3 regions of the Anaeromassilibacillus sp. Marseille-P3371 genome follow, and region 1 is predicted to be linked to each of the others. Evidence: predicted binding sites of a transcription regulator. Region 1 holds the regulator's gene; each other region holds the start of a gene.

Region 1 (7,868 bases):
CAAAAAAGCGTAAAATCACAATGGTTCGCAATATGGGCTCCAGGCCCTGAACCGCACGATAAAGATCTACATTCTGTGCGACATCCTGTTCCTCTGCGGCTGGGCAGGTGGATTCCGTATATTCTTCGAGGGAGACAACCTTTTTTCCTCGCAAGTAAGTAAGGGCCTGATTTACCAGAATCCGATAGAACCATGTCTTCATATAAGCGGGATTTCGAAGCGTATGCAGCTTTTCTATCCCCTTGACGACTGCATCCTGCACCACATCCAATGCCGCATCACTGTTTTTGGTATAACTATAAGCCAGGCGATAAAAAGCCTGCTGATTCTGTGTGATATACTCCCGAAAATCCTGGGTTGTTGCCATAATCCAGCCCCACCAATCTGTTCTATATTTCTTATTCTGTCTATTAGACGCTTCCCAGCCCAAAAAAGTTGATACAAATGTGAAAAGCTGTCTATGGAGAAAACCTCCGACCACTTTTTGAATCCTGTATTCTCCCCTCCCATTCCCCAGGGGTAATGGCAATTCCTGTGGGTCCCGCTTCATCATGAGGCTTTCCATCTTCTTTTTTGTTTCCGGAGTTGGATGTACCCAACTAAATCTGTATTCATTGCGGGAGGGTATAAGCAAGGAGCTGCCTTAAAAGAAAGGCAACTCCTTCGTTAATCCATTATGGTTCCTGAGCGAATGGTTTTTGTATCCAAATCCCGCCGCCCCTGGCCGTGTTTCGCTCTACCAATTGGGATCGTGCTCCATCCTATCTTTTATATTCTCACTCACATAAGGATCCTGTGCGGGGTAGTTTTTGCATCCATATTCGAGATAATTTCCAGAGAATTCCATACTACTATATTGGTTATATTTATCCAGTCATCCCTTCGAATGAATGCCTCGACCCATTCACTTACACCTTCTCGTACAGCTTTTCTCTCTAATCGATTCAGTAACGTATTCTTTATCAATTGCTTCGTGGATTGTTCCATATTGGATGCTCTTTGTCGCTTTAATATTTGATAAAACAGTATCCGTTGGCTTAATAGCAACAAGGATGCCCTACCTTTGCGGCGACTGTCCCTATAAAAACGTTCATTAGCTTAATGGCGATAGGGGCCCCGCCTTTTGTGGCCGTCGTTTTACCACTTCTATTCCTATTACAAATATCCGTTCGTTTAATAGCGATAGGGGCCCCGCCTTTTGTGGCTGTCGCTTTACCACTTCTATCCCTATTACAAATATCCGTTCGTTTAATAGCGATAGGGATACCCCGCCTTTTGCGGTGGCTGTCCCTGTTAAAAATATTGATTTCGATATATTGAGATGTTTGTTCCTGAAACAATTTGCCAAATCAACATGGCATTCTTCCAAAAACGCCTACATTATAATATTGTATTCCTCTGTTTATTTCGAAGTGGGGCCGTAACCAAATGGCGCTCGATTACGCCTCCGCCAGCCTGCACAGAAGGATTCCTTCCCGGTGCCGCTTTATAAGCATAAAGAGTTCACTGAAATATCTTTTGTTTCTAACCGAAACATAAAACCGAATGGGATCTTATAAAAGAGAAAAAGCCCCCGGCAAACGGGACGCTAAAAGGCGGTATGAACCGCCTTCCCGGACGCTTTGCGGCCGGAGCCAGCACGCCGCAGCGTGCTGGCAAGCGTCCCGCCCATCTGCGGGAGCTTTGAACATTTTTTATATTACTCTCTCAATCAGGCTTGCCGGACTATCTGGCAACCCGATTGTCCAATTATTTGCAGGCCTCATATACGGCAACTGCACATGCCACAGTCGCACCAACCATCGGGTTGTTGCCCATTCCGATCAAGCCCATCATCTCGACGTGCGCCGGAACAGAAGAAGAACCTGCGAACTGTGCATCGCCATGCATACGGCCCATAGAGTCGGTCAAGCCATAGGAAGCCGGGCCAGCCGCCATATTGTCCGGATGCAGGGTACGGCCTGTGCCGCCGCCGGAAGCAACGGAGAAATACGGACGGTTATTCTCGATTGCCCATTTCTTATAAGTACCAGCAACCAAATGCTGGAAGCGGGTCGGGTTGGTGGAGTTACCGGTGATGGAGACGTCCACACCCTCCTTCTTCATAATCGCAACACCTTCGAGGACGTCATTTGCGCCGTAGCACTTGACTGCCGCACGCTCGCCCTCGGAGAATGCCTTTTCCTCCACAACGGTCAACTCGTCGTTGAAGAAGTCGTAATCGGTCTTCACATAGGTGAAACCATTGATTCTGGAAATGATGTATGCAGCATCCTTGCCCAAGCCATTCAGGATAATGCGGAGCGGCTCTTTACGGGCACGGTTTGCCGTCTTGGCAATGCCGATTGCACCTTCTGCCGCAGCAAAAGACTCGTGACCCGCGAGGAATGCAAAGCACTTGGTTTCGTCGCGGAGCAACCGTGCGCCCAAGTTGCCGTGGCCCAGACCAACCTTACGGTTCTCTGCAACAGAACCCGGGATGCAGAATGCCTGCAAGCCAATGCCGATTGACTCTGCAGCATCTGCGGCGGAAGCGCAACCCTTCTTCAGAGCAACTGCGCAACCCAATGTATACGCCCAGCTGGCGTTCTCAAACGCAATGGGCTGTACACCCTTGACAATTTTATCCACATCGATTCCTTTGCTCAGGCAAAGGTCGCGCGCATCTTCGAGGCTGGCAAGGCCATACTCGGCAAGGCACTTTTCGATTTTGGGCATTCTTCTTTCTTTACCTTCAAACTTGACATCGTTAGCCATGTAAGTTGTCCTCCTTTATTCTGCTTTCTTCAGCGATCCCCCAGTTGGGATACGCCTGATTTGGAAAGTTCGGTATGTTCCCTGCCGAATTATTCTTCACGCGGATCGATGTACTTCGCCGCGCCGTCAAAGCGGCCATATTGGCCGATATTCTGCTCATAAGCAGTCTTCGGGTCCACACCGTGGCGGATATCTTCCATCATCTTGCCAAGTTTGACAAACTGATAGCCGATGACCTCATTGTTTTCGTCCAGAGCGGTCTTGAGAACATAGCCTTCGGCCATCTCCATGTAGCGGACGCCCTTTGCACCCGTGCTGAACATAGTGCCAACCTGGGAACGCAGGCCCTTGCCCAAGTCTTCCAGGCTTGCGCCGATCGGCAAACCATCCTCGGAGAACGCGGTCTGGCTGCGGCCATAGGCCAGCTGCTTAAAGATCTCGCGCATTGCGACGTTGATTGCATCGCAAACGAGGTCGGTATTCAAGCACTCCAACAGAGTCTTACCCGGGAGAATTTCTGCTGCCATAGCGGCAGAATGGGTCATGCCGGAGCAGCCCAGGGTTTCCACCAAAGCCTCCTGCACAATGCCATCTTTTACATTCAGGGTCAATTTGCAAGCGCCCTGCTGCGGTGCACACCAGCCCACACCATGGGACAGGCCGGAGATGTCTTTGATCTCGTAGGCTTTTACCCACTTGCCCTCCTCCGGGATGGGTGCGGGACCGTGATGGGGACCTTTGGCTACAGGACACATGTTTTCCACTTCATGGGAATAATTCATATCGGTACTCCTTTCGGTTTCAAGTTTCCTTGGTTTAACCACCATACATGTTGATTATAGGCCATTTTCCGAATTTTAGCAAGAGTTTGTCCAGGCAAAATTATAGGAAATCCCTCTCGATTTTCCTTGCTTTTCGGGAAACTCTGGAAAGTGGACAGCCTGCTTTTTATACAGTGTCTTTCGATCAAAAACAATTGTACCGTTCTGGTAAGCACAGGCCATAGGTAAAGACCTCTCAATGTAGGAAATTCTCCTTTCCAATCAGCTGTAACAGAGTTCTTGCCAAAACAAGTTCATTGAGAGGGGCTGATTCTCTCACTGGCCGCCATTGGATCCGTGAGAGAATCAGCTGAATCAAACTTATTTCAAACGAACACAATACCAATAAAATATACCATCTCAAATATCCACTGGAAATCCACCGTCAGAAACGATTCGACCTGTTTGTTCATGTACCCCAGGATAAAGCAGAATCCAAGCAATCGCTCTATCGATGGAACCGCTCAAAGGGTTCTGCCAGGTCAAGAGGGGTTCCTTCTATATTGTGTAGGGAAAACCGTACCAAAAGGCTGCTCGGAAGACGCCCAAAATTGCAAAGAGCATATCTTGCCTTCCTCTTTTCCGATTTTTGCGCAAATTGTTTGGTTTTCTCTTGGCAGATTCATAATTAATTTACATTTATCTTATTGACAATCGGGCAAAGTAATGATAAATTAATAACTAGAGTTAGCACTCGATCTAAAAGAGTGCTAAAACTAAAACCTAAATAAAAGAGGTGGGAAGGTTGGAACTCAGCGAACGGAAGAAAAAAATCCTGGCAGCAGTCGTCGAATTGTATGTTTCTACCGGCGAGCCAGTCGGTTCAAAGGCGCTTTGTGACAACCTAGACTTTGCGGTCTCTTCTGCCACTGTTCGCAATGAAATGAGCGATTTGGCCGAAATGGGACTTTTGGACCAACCGCACACCTCGGCGGGCAGAGTGCCCACACAGATGGGGTATCGAGTTTATATCGACACCCTGATGAAAAGAAAGCCCGTCACCCGCGAGGAGAAGCGTTTCCTGGACAGCCAGCTGCTCTCCAGCGCCTATGACCCGGAAAAGTTGCTGGACGGCGTCTCCAGAGTTCTGGCAGCCGCTACGCGGTTTGCCGCAGTGTCAACTACGCCGAGCGGGCGTGGCGCCAATATCCGCGCGATTCAGTTCGTACAGACGAGTCGCCGGACAGCGATGGTTATTTTGATGACCTCTGCTGGGACCATGAAAACGTGCGTATTCCATTGCGATTTTGATCTGTCCCAAGAAATCTTACGGGTGTTTTTCCGGGTGTTTAATGAGCGGTTGGCTGGAATGCCCGTTTCAGAGGTAACGCCCGCCTTTATTCAAAATATGGCGGCCTCGATGGGAGAAATGGCGATCCTGATGTCCTCTGCGTTCATGGCTGTTCTCGATGTCGCTCGGGATTCCATGCAGGCGGAAATCTGTATGGAGGGACAGACGAATCTCCTTTTTTATCCAGAACTTTCCCTTACGGCGCGCCGGATGATGGATTTTTTGGCACGGGCAGATGAATTGAACCGTCTGTTGGAACAGCGGAGCAAGAGTGTGAAGGTACTGATCGGCGATGAGACCGGCCGGCCGGAATTGAAAGATTCCAGTGTGGTGATCTCCCGCTATACCGTTGGAGGCAAAGATGCTGGTGCGCTGGCGATCATCGGTCCCATGCGCATGAATTATGCCAAGGTGATCTCCCACATGGAGTATCTATCCGATGCAGTGGGAAAAATGCTTACCGAATTGATGGATTATAATGCTTAATCATGATAGAGCGCAAAAGGCGCAATTTAAAACGAAGGAGGGTCCGGGCAGTTGAATACGGAGGAAAAGAATCCGCAGACAGAGGCCGGAACTGAACCGCAGGCGAGCGCGGAACCGGAGGCTTCCGAACAAGCGGAAAAGGCAGACAAAAAGGACAAAGGAGGCTTTGGCGGCAAAAAGGCCAAAGCAGAGAAAGAAGCGATGCAGAAAAAGCTTGAAGAAGCAGAGGAGGCCCTGAAAAAGCAAAAAGATCAATTTTTGCGCACCGCAGCGGAATATGACAATTTCCGCAAGCGGACCGAGCGTGAAAAAGCGGCGATTTATTCCGACGCGACAGCCGCAGCGGTGCTGGAATTTCTGCCGGTGGCAGACAATCTGGAGCGCGCGCTCGAGCAACAGGAGTGCAGTGTCGAAGATCTGCGCAAGGGCGTTGAAATGGTCCAGACACAGCTGAAAAGGGCACTGGAAAAGCTAGGCGTGGCCGAGATGGGCGTCGCAGGGGAGGCGTTCAACCCGGAGTTACACAATGCTGTATCGCACATCGATGACGAGAGCGCAGCGGAAAATGTGGTCGCACAGGTTTATCAGAAGGGATATAAGATCGGCGACAAAGTCGTCCGGCATGCAACGGTCGTGGTTGCAAACTGAGCGGTTCGCCATCCCGCAATCCCCTTTCCAAATATAAATTACTGACGAAAACAACCGAATCAAAACTGGAGGTATAGATTATGAGTAAGACAATTGGTATTGACCTTGGTACAACAAATTCCTGCGTAGCCGTAATTGAGGGCGGCGAGCCGGTCGTAATTGCCAACGCAGAAGGGGCGCGTACAACGCCGTCCGTAGTGGCATTCTCCAAAACTGGCGAGCGCATGGTGGGTCAGGTGGCAAAGCGCCAAGCGATCACGAATCCAGACCGCACCATTTCTTCCATCAAGAGAGAGATGGGTTCCAACTATAAAGTGGCTATCGACGACAAGAGCTACACCCCGCAGGAAATTTCTGCAATGATTTTGCAAAAGCTGAAGGCAGATGCAGAGGCCTATCTGGGCGAAACGGTCACCTCTGCGGTTATCACTGTTCCGGCATACTTCACCGACGCACAGCGTCAGGCTACAAAAGATGCCGGCAAGATTGCCGGTCTTGATGTAAAGCGCATTATCAATGAACCGACCGCAGCTGCTCTGTCCTATGGCATCGACAAGGGCGAAGAGCAGAAGATCATGGTGTATGACCTCGGCGGCGGTACATTCGACGTTTCCATCATCGAGATGGGCGACGGTGTTCAGGAGGTTCTTGCAACTGCTGGCAACAACCGCTTGGGCGGCGACGATTTTGATAAGCGCATCATCGATTGGATGGTCAGCTCCTTTAAACAGGAGAGCGGAATTGATCTCTCCGGCGACAAGATGGCGATGCAGAGACTGAAGGAAGCGGCAGAAAAGGCAAAGATCGAACTGTCCGGCATGACTTCGAGCCAAATCAACCTGCCGTTTATCACCGCCGATGCCACCGGTCCAAAGCATCTCGATATGACGTTGACCCGCGCAAAGTTCAATGAACTGACCGCTGACCTCGTAGAAAAGACCATTGGCCCGGTTCGTCAGGCTATGCAGGATGCCGGTTTGCAGTTCAGCCAGATCAGCAAGGTTCTGCTCGTCGGCGGTTCTTCCAGAATCCCGGCTGTTCAGGAAGAGGTTAAGAAGCTGACTGGCAAGGAGCCGTTCAAGGGCATCAACCCGGATGAATGCGTTGCCATTGGCGCTGCATTGCAGGCAGGCGTGCTCGGCGGCGAAGTCGAAGGCTTGTTGTTGCTGGATGTCACGCCCCTGTCCCTCGGCGTTGAGACCATGGGCGGCGTCATGACGAAGGTAATCGAGCGCAATACCACCATCCCGACTAAGAAGAGCCAGATCTTCTCCACGGCTGCGGATGGCCAGACACAGGTCGAAGTCAACGTACTGCAGGGTGAACGTGAATTCGCGCGCGATAACAAGCAGTTGGGGCTGTTCAAGTTGGACGGCATTGCACCCGCACCGCGCGGCATCCCCCAGATCGAGGTCACGTTCGACATCGATGCAAACGGCATCGTCAACGTTTCTGCAAAGGACCTTGCAACCGGCAAAGAGCAGCACATCACGATTTCTTCCAGTTCCAATATGAGCAAGGACGACATCGATAAGGCTGTCAAGGATGCGGAAAAGTATGCCGCAGAGGATAAAAAGCGCCGCGAAGAGGTCGATACAAAGAACGAGGCGGAGAATCTCTGCTACTCGGTCGAAAAACTGATAAAGGACAGCGGCGATAAGATGGACGCCTCTGACAAGAGCGACCTGGAAGCAAAGTCCAATGCGCTGAAGCAGGCGGTTTCCGGCAATGATGTCGCGGATATCAAGAGCCGTACAGAAGAACTGCAAAAAGCTTTGTATGCCGTTTCCGAAAAGCTGTATAAGGCAGCTGCACCGCAAGGCGGCCAGCCGGCAGATAATGCGGGGGCCCCGGCGCAGGATACA
Region 2 (7,868 bases), 800 kb from region 1:
ACACAATCCCTCTAAGTATGCCGATATTGGCGCAGCTTTGCCAAAGGGCGCTTTGCTAGTGGGCCCTCCCGGAACCGGTAAAACCCTTTTGGCACAGGCGGTGGCAGGAGAGGCAAATGTGCCGTTTTTTTCGATTTCCGGCTCAGAGTTTGTGGAGATGTTTGTCGGAATGGGTGCAGCAAAAGTGAGAGACTTATTTAAACAGGCCCAGGAAAAAGCGCCCTGTATTGTGTTCATCGATGAAATCGATACCATTGGAAAGAAACGCGAGAGCGGTGGCATAGGTGGAAATGATGAACGAGAACAAACCTTAAATCAGTTGTTGACAGAGATGGACGGTTTCGATGGAAAGAAAGGCGTTGTGATCTTGGCAGCCACCAACCGGCCCGACTCTCTGGATAGTGCACTCCTGCGTCCGGGGCGTTTTGACCGCCGGATTCCAGTGGAACTGCCCGATTTGGCTGGACGAGAAGCAATTCTAAAAGTCCATTCCAAAAAGATCAAGGTAGCGCCGGACATCGACTACAATGCAATTGCCCGTGCAACAGCGGGAGCTTCTGGTGCAGAGTTAGCCAATATCATCAATGAGGCGGCCCTGCGTGCAGTACGTTGCGGCCATTTCAGTGTGACACAAGCGGATCTGGAAGAGAGTGTAGAGGTTGTGATTGCCGGTTATCAACGTAAAGGTGCAGTGATTTCCCCGAGAGAAAAAGAGATTGTCGCTTACCATGAAATTGGACATGCGTTGGTCGCCGCCATGCAAAGCGATTCAGCCCCTGTGCATAAGATCACAATCATCCCTCGAACTTCGGGAGCCCTGGGCTACACCATGCAGGTGGAAGAGGGAGAAAGGGTTCTGATGTCCCGTGAAGAGGCGTTTAATAAGATTGCTACGTTGACGGGAGGCCGCGCGGCGGAGGAGTTGATCTTTGGTTCCTATACCTCCGGGGCGTCCAATGATATTGAGCAGGCCACAAAGCTTGCTCGTTCCATGGTGACCCGGCTTGGTATGAGCAAGACTTTTGATATGATGGCACTTGAAACCGTAAGCAATCAATATTTAGGGGGGGACGCCTCTTTGACCTGTTCGCCAGAAACTGCCGCAAAGATCGACCAGGAGGTCTTAGAGTTGATTCGCTCTGCCCATGAAAAAGCGATTGCTATTTTGAAAGAACACACAGAGAAGCTCCATGCATTGGCACATTATCTATTGGAAAAGGAAACGATTACGGGCGACGAATTTATGGAGATCCTAAAAAAATAACCGAACAGGACGGCCGAGCGATTCCTTTGGGGATTGTTCGGCCGTCAGTCGTGTTGATTCCATTTTGCTTTTATCAGGGGCCTGTGTTATAATCAAACTCGGCTGATATGTGGAATGGTTTTTGTGGCGGAAAAAGGTGTGATCATTGCCAAACAGGCGAGGTCTATTCTTGTAGAGTAAAAATGTAAGTAGTCAAAAAAACGGGTACTTCCCGGGAAATAGGAGCGTATCTATGGCAGAACAGTGGAAAATGGTGATCCCATGTCTACTCGGCGTTGAGGGCTTGGTAGGGGACGAATTGCGTGCAATGGAGGTACAAAATGTGGAGCCGCAAAATGGCCGTGTCTTTTTTACCGGTGATGCAGCGACACTTGTACGCACAAATCTTGGCTCGCGATATGGGGAACGTGTTTTGGTCGAGCTGGGAAATTTTGAAGCGCGCAGCTTTGAAGAACTCTTTCAAGGGGTCAAAGCATTGCCATGGGAACAATGGCTCGAAAAGGATGATGCGTTTCCAGTCAAGGGCCGCTCGCTCAATTCAAAGTTGGCCAGCGTTCCGGATTGTCAATCCATTGTCAAAAAGGCGGTGGTGGAGAGACTAAAGGGAAAGTACCATTTAAATTGGTTTGAAGAGACCGGCGCATTACATCAGATTCAGTTTTTGATTATGAAGGACCATGTCAGTGTGATGCTGGATACTTCGGGAGCGGGACTTCACAAACGCGGATACCGGGCGAACGCCACGGAAGCGCCGATCAAGGAAACGTTGGCGGCGGCGATGGCGTACCTTGCCCGCGTGCGTCGTGACGGTATCGTCATCGATCCATTCTGCGGTTCAGGGACAATTCTGATAGAAGCCGCGCTCTATGCAAAAAATATTGCTCCGGGTTTGCAACGTACATTCACAGCGGAGCGTTGGAGGAATATTCCATCTGCGGTTTGGAAACAGGAGCGTGCACGCGCGCAGGACTTGGTGCGCCGGGATGCGGATTTTAGCGCATATGGGTATGATATTGATGGGGCTGCGGTTCATCTAACCTTAGAGAATGCACGAAAGGCAGGTGTGATTTCTTGCGTTCATGCGGAAAAGCGGGATGTGGCCTCTTTCCAGCCTTTGGGAGAACGCGGCGATGTGATCTGTAATCCACCCTACGGGGAACGCTTGTTGGACATCCGGGCGGCAGAAGAATTCTATCGGATAATGGGGAAGGTATTTACCCCAAAGAAAAAGTGGAGTTACAATATCATAAGCCCCGATGAGACCTTTGAAGAATGTTATGGTAGAAAGGCAGACCGGCGCAGAAAATTATACAACGGTATGATTAAATGCCAGTTTTATCAGTACTATAAAATGGGATTTAGCAAATAGGGAATTCGTTCGCTATGGTGAAAAGACGGGGTATACCGTGTAAAGAGACAAAAAGGACCGGACCAAAAGGGAGCGCGGATTGGTACAAAGCAACTTATTCGCCAGTGCCAAGACATAATGGCCGGAATTGCATGTGCAGTTCATCAAGCTCTCCTGGAAATCCGGCCCTTTTTTGCATATTTCTGGACGAATTGTAAATAATTTATGAAATTGCATTTTTTCGGGAAAAACCCCTTGATTTTTCAGCAGCAAGTGGCTAAAATAGTCTTAGCACTCAAAGATAAGGAGTGCTAAGATCATATCGTTTCAAGCGGCGCGATCAGAATACCGAGCAGTTTGAAAGGGTACGCATTGATTTTGTATGATATATTTCTGAAGGAGGAAATTTAAATGACAATCAAACCGTTGGCAGACAGAGTTCTGATTAAGATGGAAGAAGCAGAAGAGACCACAAAGAGCGGGATTATCCTGGCAGGTTCTGCAAAGGAAAAGCCGCAGGTCGCGGATGTCATCGCAGTGGGCCCCGGCGGTATGGTAGATGGCAAGGAAGTTGTCATGAATGTCAAGGTGGGAGATCGCGTAATTACCAGTCAGTACGCTGGCACAGCGGTCAAGATGGACGGCGAGGAATACACCATCGTTCGCCAGAGCGACATCCTTGCAGTGGTTGAATAAGTTATATTCGAACATTCATATCATCATATTTGGAGGAATGGATTATGGCAAAGCAGATCATCTATGGCGAAGAAGCAAGAAAAGCTCTGCTGAGCGGTATCAACCAGCTCGCAGATACGGTTAAGATTACATTGGGACCGAAGGGCCGCAACGTTGTGTTGGATAAGAAGTTTGGTGCTCCGCTCATCACAAACGATGGCGTGACCATCGCAAAAGAAATCGAACTCGACGACCCGTTCGAGAACATGGGCGCACAGCTGGTGAAGGAAGTTGCGACTAAGACAAACGACGTTGCTGGTGACGGCACAACGACGGCAACCTTGCTGGCACAGGCGTTGATCCGTGAGGGAATGAAAAATGTCGCGGCTGGTGCGAACCCGATGGTTCTGCGCAAAGGCGTACAGGATGCAGTGGACGCTGCTGTAGGCGCTCTGCGTGAGCATTCGAATAAGGTCACCTGCTCTGACGATATTGCCCGTGTTGCAACGGTTTCCGCTTCGAATGAAGAAGTCGGTAAGCTGATTGCAGATGCAATGGAGAAGGTTACCTCCGACGGTGTAATCACCGTTGAAGAGAGCAAGACAGCGGTCACCGACTGCGATGTTGTAGAAGGCATGATGTTCGATCGTGGTTACATCAGCCCCTATATGGCAACGGATACCGACAAGATGGAAGCGGTTCTGGATGATGCTTACATCCTGATTACCGATAAAAAGATCTCCAATATTCAGGAAGTTCTGCCGCTGCTCGAACAGATTGTACAGGGTGGTAAGAAGTTGCTGATCGTCGCAGAGGACGTTGAGGGCGAGGCGCTCACTACGCTGATCCTGAATAAGCTGCGCGGCACCTTCAATTGTGTTGCTGTCAAGGCCCCGGGCTTTGGTGATCGCCGCAAGGAGATGTTGCAGGATATTGCCGTATTGACCGGCGGCCAGGTGATTTCTTCCGAGCTGGGTTTGGAATTGAAGGATACCACCATGAGCCAGCTGGGCCGTGCACGCCAGGTAAAGGTTGACAAGGAGAACACGATCATTGTCGATGGCGCGGGCAATCCGGACGACATCAAGGCGAGAGTGCATCAGATCCGCAGCCAGATTGAGACCACCACGTCCGACTTCGACCGTGAGAAGTTGCAGGAGCGCCTGGCAAAGCTGGCCGGTGGCGTAGCAGTCATTCGCGTTGGCGCTGCAACCGAGATCGAAATGAAGGAAAAGAAACTCCGCATCGAAGATGCTCTGGCAGCAACAAAAGCAGCTGTCGAAGAGGGCATCGTAGCGGGCGGCGGTGTTGCATTGATTGACACCATCCCGGCGGTGACGAAACTGTTGGAGAGCGCAGAGGGTGATGCAAAGACCGGCGTGCAGATTGTTTTGAAGGCATTGGAAGAGCCGGTCCGCCAAATTGCAGCAAATGCGGGCGTAGAGGGTTCCGTGATTGTGGAGAACCTCAAGAAGGAAGCAAAGGTTGGCTATGGCTACAATGCTCTGAGCGGCGAATATGGCGACATGATTTCCTTTGGTATTGTCGATCCGACCAAGGTTACCCGTTCTGCCTTGCAGAACGCAGCTTCTGTTGCACAGACCGTCCTCACCACCGAGAGCCTGGTGGCAGACAAGAAAGAGCCGGTTCCGCCGGCAGCACCGGCAGATCCGGGCATGGGTGGAATGTATTAATTGTAAATACCGTGGATGTTTCAAAGGACTTGGATTCCAAAAATCGGAATCCAAGTTCTTTTTTGCGTTTTTTCCAGTTTTTACCGAATAATAATTACAAATTTGTAAGCAATCTATGAAAAGCGCCTTTTTTCGCGATTGCGGAAGCCTGGATTCCCCTCAGAACGTCCTGCTTAGGAGAAATGAGTAGCTTTTCTAAAGACGCCGAAATCCGCCTTCTCTGTCTTTTTCCGCGGTTTGAGGAATTCGACGGGGTATGATAAGATAGGCACATCACCAGAAAGGAGGTGCGACAATGGGAATGAGTTCTATTTTCTGGCTGGTGGTCATCGTCATCGCTGTCGTTGTAGAAGCTTGTACCGTTCAATTGGTTTCTATTTGGATGGTAGCCGGCGGCATTGGGGCGTTGATCGCCGATCTGTGTGGAGCGCCATTTTGGATTCAAACAGCTATTTTTGCCGGCGTGACAGCTTTGGCGCTCGTGATAAGCCGCCCCATGGTCAAAAAGGTGATGCACTTTCAAAAGGTGGACACCAATGCGGGTCGATACATAGGGAAAACTGGTATCGTAACCGCGCAAATTGACAACACAGAAGGTGTAGGTCAGGTGACTGTGCTCGGCAGTGTCTGGACAGCGCGCTCTTTGGACGGCTCCATACTTCTCGAAGGAGAAAACGTCGTAATCAAAGCGATTGAAGGGGTTAAACTGATTGTAGAGCCGGAACACCGGCGTCCTGAGGCCGAATAACAACTGAGTTGAGAAGAATAAAGGAGAATTGTTTATGCCATATGTCATTATTATCCTTGTCTTGTTGTTGGTCGTAATTGTTATCGCCAACATCAAAATTGTTCCACAGGCCCACGCATACGTTATGGAACGGTTGGGCGCTTATCATGTAACGTGGGAAACCGGGCTTCATGTCAAAATTCCATTTTTGGATAAAATTGCAAAGAAGGTCTCCTTAAAGGAACAGGTGATCGATTTTCCACCCCAGCCGGTTATCACAAAGGATAACGTTACCATGCAGATCGATACAGTGGTCTATTTCCAGATCACAGATCCGAAGCTCTATGCCTACGGCGTAGAAAGCCCAATTTCTGCAATTGAGAATTTGAGCGCGACTACACTGCGTAACATCATTGGCGATTTGGAACTCGATCATACGTTGACCTCTCGCGATGTGATTAACACAAAAATCCGTCAGATTCTGGATGAGGCGACCGATGCATGGGGGATCAAGGTCAACCGTGTGGAGCTGAAGAATATCTTGCCTCCGGCAGAAATTCAAGATTCCATGGAGAAGCAAATGAAGGCAGAGCGTGAACGCCGCGCCCGCATTTTGGATGCAGAGGGACAAAAACGCAGTGCAATTTTGATTGCAGAAGGCGAAAAGGAATCTGCAATTCTGCATGCAGATGCACTGAAAGAGGCTAAAATCCGGGAGGCGCAAGGCGAGGCAGAGGCTATCCTTTCTGTGCAGAGGGCTCTTGCGGACAGTATTAAAATGCTGAATGAGGCCAATCCCGGAGAAGGGGTCATTGCGATCAAGAGTTTGGAGGCATTCGAAAAGGCTGCGGACGGCAAAGCAACCAAGATTATTATCCCGTCCAATTTGCAATCTCTTGCAGGATTAGCAACGTCTTTCAAAGAATTCGTATCGGATGACTCGAAGCTCGCAAAATAATCCGCTCCTGTGTTAGAATATACAAAATACAGGATAAAAAGAAGGAAACGTCGTCCGAACTGGACGAAAACACGAATTCCCTGGAAATCGCTTGCTTTTGTACGAAAAATATCCTAAAATAGAGGTAGAAATTTGCCGTGCCGGCCGTGGCGTCCGGAAAAGCCGGAGGCAGAAAGCAGCGGAGGAATGGCAATGAAGAGGATTTTCGTTCGTAAAGGGGCATTCATGGGAATGGTTGACGGGATGGGTGTATCCTTATCCCTTTCTATATAAAAATTTAGGCTGCGTCGTTTTGCCGTCGCAGCCTTGTTTTTATGTCCGCTTCGAAACGAAAATTTTCTGACTACTAAGAAACAGGAGCGTGTAAAAGTATGGCAGTCAAAAAAGTGGCAGTGATTATGGGCAGTGACAGCGACTTTCCAACGGTGTCTGCGGCGATTAAACGGCTGAAAGCGCTTGCAATTCCGGTGGAGGTGCACGTGATGTCCGCACACAGAACGCCCCATGCGGCGGCGGACTTTGCACAGAATGCTGTGAAGAATGGCTTCGGTGTCATCATTGCGGCAGCCGGCAAAGCGGCACATCTGGGCGGTGTATTGGCAGCTCATACCACCCTTCCAGTGATTGGTATTCCGATTAAGTCTTCCACCTTGGATGGTTTAGACGCTCTATTGGCAACCGTACAGATGCCGAGTGGGATTCCGGTGGCAACCGTTGCCATCGACGGCGCCGACAATGCAGCGATTTTGGCAGCACAGATGCTGGCACTTTCGGATGAAACGTTGGCAGCAAAACTCCTAGAGATGAAGCAGCAGATGGCGGATGGCGTTGCAAAGAAGGATGCTGCGATTCAGGAAAAGGTAGCGGAATTATAATTTTGTGTGACCGGCTCTGCCGGAGAGGAGAAACGTATGAACAATAACAGCTATAGTGATCGTTATAAAGAGGCGGGCGTGGATGTGACTGCTGGCTATAAGGCAGTCGAATTGATGAAAAGCCATGTGGCGCGCACTGAAATCCCAGGGGTAGTTTCTGGAATTGGCGGTTTTGGCGGTCTCTTCCAGCCAGATCTCGGAGGGATGAAAGAACCAGTGCTTGTGAGTGGCACGGACGGTGTGGGAACAAAGTTAAAAATCGCTTTCCTGATGGACAAACACGACACCGTAGGAATTGACTGTGTTGCCATGTGCGCCAATGACGTT
Region 3 (7,868 bases), 1.9 Mb from region 1:
AAGGCGATAAGCGGGAGAAAGGTTTTTAGGTAATGCCAAGACAAGCGGGGCATTACACCTCTAAGAGAAGCCGTTAGAAGCATACCGACTGATTTCTACTTTACCATTCGGTATAAAATATGTAGATGAAAAAATAAATTCTGTAAGTTTTAACGGTTGTCGAAAAAAGAACTTGACATTTCAAGAATTGGCCGTATAATGTTCTATACAAAACAGTTTGAAATAAAACAGATGGAGGCACAATATGAATCCGGAAAAAGCTCTGACGTTCCAAATCCGGACACTGGGGAACCTGATCGAGCGGAAGATGAATTATATCATTGCTAAAAATGTCCATGACGATATTACACCCATGCACAGTATGATCTTAGCTTATTTGCATCGCAATGAAGGGCATGACATTTATCAGAAAGATATTGAATCCCGCTTTGATATTACACGTTCTACTGTCACCAGCATTTTAAAGCTGATGGAACACAAAGGGTATATTCGTCGGGAAGGTGTGGCGCATGATGCGCGTTTAAAAAAAATTGTACCGACGCCATTGGGAAAGGAGATTCATTGCCGTGTAGAGTCATCCATTTTGCAAGCGGAGGAGCTGGTGGAGTCCGCTATCACCCCAAAGGAGCACGAGGAATTATTGGTTTTGTTAAAGAAGCTACGCGATCGGATTCAAGAACCTATGGAGTAATTTCGTTTCAACATCAAGCTGTTTTTGAACCATATAGTTCTATATCGTACAGTTTTGTGCCAAACAAAATGGAAGGAGGATTTCTATGATCCACACACTTACTTCTCAGATCCGGCAGTATAAGCGGGATTCCTTTTTAGCCCCACTTTTTACGATGCTGGAGTCGGTCATGGAATTGACCATTCCTCTCATGATGGCGTCGATTATCGACGACGGCATTAACACAGGAGAGATGTCCACCGTTTATCGTGTGGGGGCCATGATGCTGGTTGCAGCCGCACTGTGCCTGCTTTTTGGCATTCTGGCTGGAAAATTTGCAGCCAATGCGGCAACAGGTTTTTCCTGTAATTTGCGCGATGCGATGTTTGCCAACATCCAGCGCTTTTCTTTTTCCAACATCGACAAATATTCTACCGCTGGGTTGGTGACCCGTTTGACCACGGATGTCACCAATGTGCAGAATGCTTATCAGATGGTCTTGCGCATGTGTGTGCGTGCGCCGGTGATGATGATTTGTGCGCTTTTTATGGCGTTTTCGATCAATAATCGGATCAGTATGGTTTTTGTTGTGGCGATTATCTTTTTGGCGATCTGCTTGGGTCTGATTATGTGGAGAACCATGAGCTTATTCGATCAGGTGTTCCGCAAATACGACGATCTAAACGCGAGCGTTCAAGAAAATGTTTCCGCCATTCGGGTGGTCAAATCCTTTGTACGGGAGAAATTTGAGACCGAAAAGTTTCAAAAGGCAGCTCAGAATCTTTATCGCTTGTTTGTAAAGGCTGAAGGTATGCTTGCTTTTAACAATCCCGCTATGATGCTGGCGATGTATGGGTGCATTCTGTCCCTCAGCTGGTTTGGTGCGCAGATGATTACGGTCGGCAGCTTGACCACTGGTGAACTGACGAGTCTGTTCAGCTACGTTATGAATATCTTGATGAGTTTGATGATGCTCTCCATGGTGTTCGTTATGATTACAATGAGTGTTGCAAGTATGCACCGCATTGCAGAAGTTATCAACGAAAATCCTGACATCCAGAGCCCAACAGAGGCTTGCACCGAAATTGCAGACGGCAGCGTCGATTTTGACCATGTGAGTTTTTCTTACCGGCATGGCAGTGGAAAACCAGTCTTACAAGACATCGATCTACATGTTCGCCCCGGGGAGACCATCGGCGTGATTGGCGGGACCGGCAGCGCAAAGTCGAGCCTTGTCAATTTAATCAGCCGCCTGTACGATGTATCCGAGGGTACAGTACGTGTGGGTGGCCGCGATGTACGTGACTATGACTTGGAAACATTGCGCAATGAGGTAGCGGTGGTTCTGCAAAAGAACGTGTTGTTTAGCGGGACGATTTTGGAGAACTTGCGTTGGGGCGATAAAAATGCAACGGAAGAGGCATGCAAACGCGCCTGTCAGTTGGCTTGTGCAGATGAGTTTATCCAGCAGATGCCGAAGGGGTATCATACTTATATCGAACAGGGCGGAACGAACGTCTCTGGTGGACAGAAACAGCGCCTTTGCATTGCGCGCGCATTGTTAAAGAAGCCGAAGATTTTAATTTTGGATGATTCTACCAGCGCAGTGGATACCGCCACGGATGCCAAAATCCGCCGGGCGTTCCGCGAGGAGATTCCCAACACGACAAAATTTATTATCGCTCAGAGGATCTCCAGTGTACAGGATGCAGATCGCATTTTGGTGCTGGACGACGGGCGAATCGATGGACTGGACACCCATGAAAATCTGCTGAAGACCAATAAGATCTATCAGGAGGTCTATGAGAATCAGACAAAAGGTGGCGGCGACTTCGATCAGAAGGGAGGCGAGTTGGCATGAGTGAAACCAGACAAGTAGGAAGACGAAATGTGCCCGGTGTCAAAGGGAAAGGCCCCAAAAATGCCAAAGGGGTTTTGAAACGTCTATTGGCCTTTATTTTTAAAAATTATTTACCGCATTGTATTCTGGTTTTGGTGTGTATCATCGGTGCTGCATTAGCCCAGGTACGCGGGACATTGTTTCTTCAGACGCTGATCGACGACTATATCACACCGATGATTGGTTCACCGGACCCGGATTTTGGCCCGCTTGCGGCTGCTCTGTTGCAGATCGTAGGGGTCTATGCATTTGGTATTCTCTGTTCCTTCTTATTCACCCGCGTGATGGTCAATGTCTCGCAGGGAACGCTGCGAAATCTGCGTGTGGAATTGTTTTCCCGCATGGAGCGGCTGCCCATCCGTTATTTTGATACCCACGTGCATGGCGACATCATGAGCATCTATACCAATGATACAGATACCCTGCGTCAGTTTATCAGCCAGAGCTTGCCGCAGATTTGTTCCTGTGGCGTTACAGTACTGAGCATCTTTTGCAGCATGGTGATTTTGGACATTCCACTCACCCTGCTTACATTGGCGATGATCTGTGTCTCGCTGCTGGTGACGCGCAAAATCGCTGGGAAATCGGGCAAATACTTTGCAGAACAACAAAAGAACCTCGGTATTGTGAATGGCTACATTGAAGAGATGATGGATGGCCAGAAGGTGGTCAAGGTCTTTTGCCATGAGGATGAAACCCTGGAAAAATTTCGGGAATTAAATGAAAACCTGCGGGAAAGCGCCAAGCAGGCAAATACATTTGCCAATATCCTGATGCCCGCCAATGTGCAAATTGGCAATCTGAGTTATGTGCTCTGTGCAGTCGTCGGGGCGACCTTGGCAATCAATGGGTATGTTGGACTGACGCTGGGGACCCTGGTATCCTTCCTGACGCTCAATAAGAGCTTTACGCAGCCGATCTCGCAGATCAGCCAACAGCTCAACAGCGTTGTCATGGCGCTTGCAGGCGCGGAGCGCGTCTTTACGCTGTTGGATGAAGAACCGGAAACGGACGAGGGCTATGTTACCCTGGTGAATGTCAAGGAACAGGCCGACGGTTCCCTTGTAGAATGCGAAGAGCGCACTTGCCGTTGGGCATGGAAACATCCGCACAGCGATGGTTCGGTGACTTATACCCGCTTGACGGGTGACGTGGTGTTTAACGATGTAGACTTTGGCTATACACCGGATAAAATTGTGCTGCACAATATCAAGCTGTATGCTACGCCGGGACAGAAAGTGGCCTTTGTCGGCAGTACAGGAGCCGGAAAGACAACCATTACAAATCTGATCAACCGGTTTTACGATATTCAAGACGGAAAGATTCGTTATGACGGAATCAACATCAACAAGATCAAGAAGGATGATCTGCGCCGCAGTTTGGGCATTGTTTTGCAGGATACGCATCTTTTCACCGGGACGGTTATGGAGAATATCCGATATGGCCGTTTAGAGGCAACCGATGAGGAATGCATTGCAGCAGCACGCTTGGCAAATGCAGACGGCTTTATCCGCCGTTTGCCGGACGGTTATCATACCATGTTGACTGGCGATGGATCGAATTTGAGCCAGGGTCAGAGACAGCTGCTGGCGATTGCTCGTGCTGCTGTGGCAGACCCGCCAGTCTTGATTTTGGACGAAGCGACCAGCTCCATTGACACCCGTACAGAAGCATTGGTTCAGCAAGGTATGGATGGATTGATGTATGGCCGTACAACGTTTGTGATTGCGCATCGCTTGTCCACAGTTAAGAATGCGGATTGTATCATGGTTCTGGAACAAGGCCGAATCATTGAACGCGGTACACACGACGAGTTGATTGCCCAGAAGGGGCGTTACTATCAGCTCTATACGGGCAATCTGGCATAAAAGAATAGACGGCAAAAGCGTGGCTGAATTCCTCGCTTTTGCCGTCTTTGTTTTCTTTAATTATTTCGGATGGCTTCATAGGAAGAATGGATGTCCCCAAAAATATTGTACAAGATCCGGAGGTTCAAGCGGTAGAAAGGTCCGGCGTCTATAGGCTACCAGAGGAGGGCTGCTGAACCTCTATGGGCCTTCTGCGATTGTGATCGTCAAGAGAGGCAATCCGTCCGGATGTTTTGTTCATAATTTGTTCATTGCATTTTTTCAAAAGTTGTACTACAATACAATTAGCACTTGATTAATAAGAGTGCTAAATTAAAATGCAAGAGGTTGATAAAAATGGCAATGAAACAGTTTCAGGCGGAATCAAAACGCCTTTTGGATTTGATGATTCATTCGATCTATACGCACCGTGAGATCTTTCTGCGCGAGTTGATTTCCAACGCAAGCGACGCCATCGACAAGCTCTACTATAAAACGCTGTCTGACGGAGATACCGGGCTCTCGCGGGAGGACTTCTCTATTTGCATCCAACCGAATAAGGAAGCGCGCACATTGACTATTTCGGATAATGGTTGCGGTATGACGAAAGACGAACTGGAAAACAATCTGGGTACCATCGCCAAAAGCGGTTCGCTCAGCTTTAAAAAGGACAACGAGCCAAAAGAGGATATCGAGATTATCGGCCAGTTTGGGGTCGGTTTTTATTCAGCGTTTATGGTCAGCGACTGTGTGACCGTGACGAGCCGCGCGTTTGGAAGCGATGAAGCATGGAAGTGGTCCAGCAAAGGAGCCGAAGGGTACACCATCGAGCCCTGTGAAAAGGAAAGTTACGGTACGGAGATTCTTCTGAACATCAAGCCAAATACAGAAGAAAACAATTACGACGAATTCTTGGATACCTATACCATAAAGAATCTTGTCAAGAAGTATTCGGATTACATTCGCTATCCCATCCGAATGGATGTGGAAAAAAGCCGCATGAAAGAGGGTTGCGATGAGAAAAATCCCGAATTTGAAACCTATACGGAGAATGAAACCCTAAACAGCATGGTTCCGCTCTGGCGTAAGAATAAAAATGAGATTACCGAGGAAGAGTACAATCGGTTTTATCAGGACAAATTCAATGACTATGAAAAACCGCTGAAGGTTATTCACAGCAGCACAGAAGGGGTGGCTACGTACAACGCCCTATTGTTTATTCCGGCACGCGCACCGTTCGATTTTTATACCCGCGATTACGAAAAGGGACTCCAACTCTACTCGAACGGGGTATTGATTATGGAGAAATGCCCGGATCTTCTGCCGGATTATTTCAGTTTTGTGAAAGGCCTTGTCGATTCGCAGGATTTGTCGCTAAATATTTCCAGAGAAATGTTGCAACACGACCGCCAGTTGAAGGTCATTGCCTCTAGATTGGAAAAGAAGATCAAGTCCGAGTTGGAAAGTATGTTGCTCAACGAGCGTGAGAAATACGAATCTTTCTATAAAAATTTTGGTTTACAGCTAAAATATGGCGTGTACGCCGACTACGGTATGCATAAGGAGATCCTACAGGATCTGTTGCTGTTCCACTCTTCCAGTGAGAAGAAATTGGTGACGCTCAAAGAGTATGTGGGCCGCATGAAGGAAGAGCAAAAGTATATCTACTATGCCTGCGGCGAGACAGTGGACAAAATTGATCTCCTTCCGCAGACAGAGGCACTGAAAGATAAGGGGTATGAGATCCTATATCTTACGGATAATGTGGATGAATTTGCTCTGCGCATGATGATGAAGTACGAGGAGAAGGAATTCCGTTCCGTTTCCGCTGACAATTTGGACTTGGAGACTGAGGAAGAAAAGCAGGAAGCTGCAAAGAAAGTGGAAGAGAATAAAGATTTGCTCGCGTTCATGAAGGATGCTTTGGACGGAAAGGTAAAAGAGGTAATTCTTTCTCAAAAGCTCAAATCCCACCCAGTTTGCCTGTCCTCTGAGGGAGCGATCTCTATTGAGATGGAAAAAGTGCTCAATGCAATGCCGAACGACCAGAAGGTCCAGGCGCAGCGGGTTTTGGAGATCAACGCGAACCATCCGATCTTTGAAAAACTCTGTAAGCTGTATACGGAGAATCAGGATCAGTTGAAGGAATATGCAAAGCTGCTGTACGATCAGGCGCTTCTGATTGAAGGCGTATCCATTGACGATCCAGTAGCATTTTCCAATCGAGTCTGCAATTTGATGGTATAAGATTTCTGTATAGTCCCCCGAATATAAAAAGGCTCTGTAGTCCGGCCACTCAGCCGATTACAGAGCCTTTTTATTCCTTCATTTAGGTATTTAAGAAAGACGAAACAAAATTCCCCGATATGCGGAGAAAAAAGAAATTATGCAAAAGATCCCAAACCCAGTACAATAAGGTTCAGGCTTATTGTGAAAAGGAAAGGGGATTGGTTAGGAAAACCGCTGGTTCTGCTGGTAGAGATGCCACGTAAAAAAGCTTTCGCTTCAAGTATTAGACAAAGCAAGCTATTAACAACAATCTTTCAATGGATAGAAGTTTGTTGTTAGTAGGGTGCTTGCTCGTTTACAGGCCGTGGGCAAGTGATACAAGGGGGAGTGTTCTATGCGTTTGAAGACGCTCGCCGGTAATAGGGTCCCCTTACAAGCCTACTTGGAGAGGGTTCCAAACGTTATGAAATGACGGGAGAGTCCCCTCTTTTTTTAGAAACTCAGATATTTTTCAAACAGAAAGAGGATGCCCCTTTCCTATAAATCGTAAAATTCGTAGTTTTGGGACACCCTCTTGACTTCGAGTATGGGAACGGGAATCGCCAATACAACCCGAAAACATTCCATATTGTTTACGGATTCTCCGCAACGAAGGTGGAAGGAAACCTTCTGCTTAAAGCAGACATTTTCCGTATTTAAAGACCAGCTTACGGAACACGGGTAAAGTGGGATAGAGTGCACGCGCCATTTTATGGGCATCGGACCGCAATTCTTCAACCTCATCCTGTGTGAGAATATGTGGGCTAAACTTGGCCTTTAGCGCCAGTTCTTCCGAACGCGGGTTGATAGAAGCACCAAAGGCAGTGAGGTCTGTCAGATAAGCGTAAATTGCAAGGGCCGCTTGATTGGTATTGACCAGATGAAACCGTTTTTCACGCCGTTTCAAAAGAATAACCCGCCGCAGGGCAACCAGGAAAATTCCACCGCCAGCCGACAAAAATACCAAAAGAATGGGGGAAAGTGGGCCAAAATCAAATGAGGCAGATTCGGCAGTAGAAGATGCACTGGAAGATGTCTCCACCGGAGAGGAGGAAGTTGTAATTTCACTGGAAGACGGCTCACTGCTGCTTTCCGGTTCGCTTTCTGGTAGACTGGAGGACTCTTCTGGAAGAACATCGTCTGATTCGTTTAACTCACCAGAGGAAAGCTGGACACCTGGGGT

The links. The regulator HrcA, encoded in region 1, represses chaperone genes, less so after heat shock. The targets are predictions, from matches to a motif close to TGTTAGCACTCNNNNNNNNNGAGTGCTAACA.
Region 2: B9Y59_RS04580 (co-chaperone GroES) is a predicted target of HrcA. The motif match lies at 2,899-2,929, and genes of this name have one in related genera.
Region 3: htpG (molecular chaperone HtpG) is a predicted target of HrcA. The motif match lies at 4,721-4,751, and genes of this name have one in related genera.

Annotation. Positions count from the first base shown of each region.
Region 1 covers NZ_LT835157.1:508,018-515,885, reverse strand. Annotated here, with positions in the region: gene B9Y59_RS01510 (sigma-70 family RNA polymerase sigma factor) at 1-367, opposite strand, end outside; gene B9Y59_RS01495 (GGGtGRT protein) at 1,750-2,757, opposite strand; gene B9Y59_RS01490 (iron-sulfur cluster assembly scaffold protein) at 2,847-3,539, opposite strand; gene hrcA (heat-inducible transcriptional repressor HrcA) at 4,324-5,355, shown strand; gene grpE (nucleotide exchange factor GrpE) at 5,407-6,003, shown strand; gene dnaK (molecular chaperone DnaK) at 6,084-7,868, shown strand, end outside.
Region 2 covers NZ_LT835157.1:1,305,263-1,313,130, forward strand. Annotated here, with positions in the region: gene ftsH (ATP-dependent zinc metalloprotease FtsH) at 1-1,264, shown strand, start outside; gene B9Y59_RS04575 (THUMP domain-containing class I SAM-dependent RNA methyltransferase) at 1,497-2,633, shown strand; gene B9Y59_RS04580 (co-chaperone GroES) at 3,024-3,308, shown strand; gene groL (chaperonin GroEL) at 3,353-4,981, shown strand; gene B9Y59_RS04590 (NfeD family protein) at 5,277-5,729, shown strand; gene B9Y59_RS04595 (SPFH domain-containing protein) at 5,764-6,666, shown strand; gene purE (5-(carboxyamino)imidazole ribonucleotide mutase) at 7,038-7,541, shown strand; gene purM (phosphoribosylformylglycinamidine cyclo-ligase) at 7,578-7,868, shown strand, end outside.
Region 3 covers NZ_LT835157.1:2,359,705-2,367,572, reverse strand. Annotated here, with positions in the region: gene B9Y59_RS09880 (MarR family winged helix-turn-helix transcriptional regulator) at 245-691, shown strand; gene B9Y59_RS09875 (ABC transporter ATP-binding protein) at 777-2,531, shown strand; gene B9Y59_RS09870 (ABC transporter ATP-binding protein) at 2,528-4,438, shown strand; gene htpG (molecular chaperone HtpG) at 4,775-6,664, shown strand; gene B9Y59_RS09860 (transglutaminase TgpA family protein) at 7,320-7,868, opposite strand, start outside.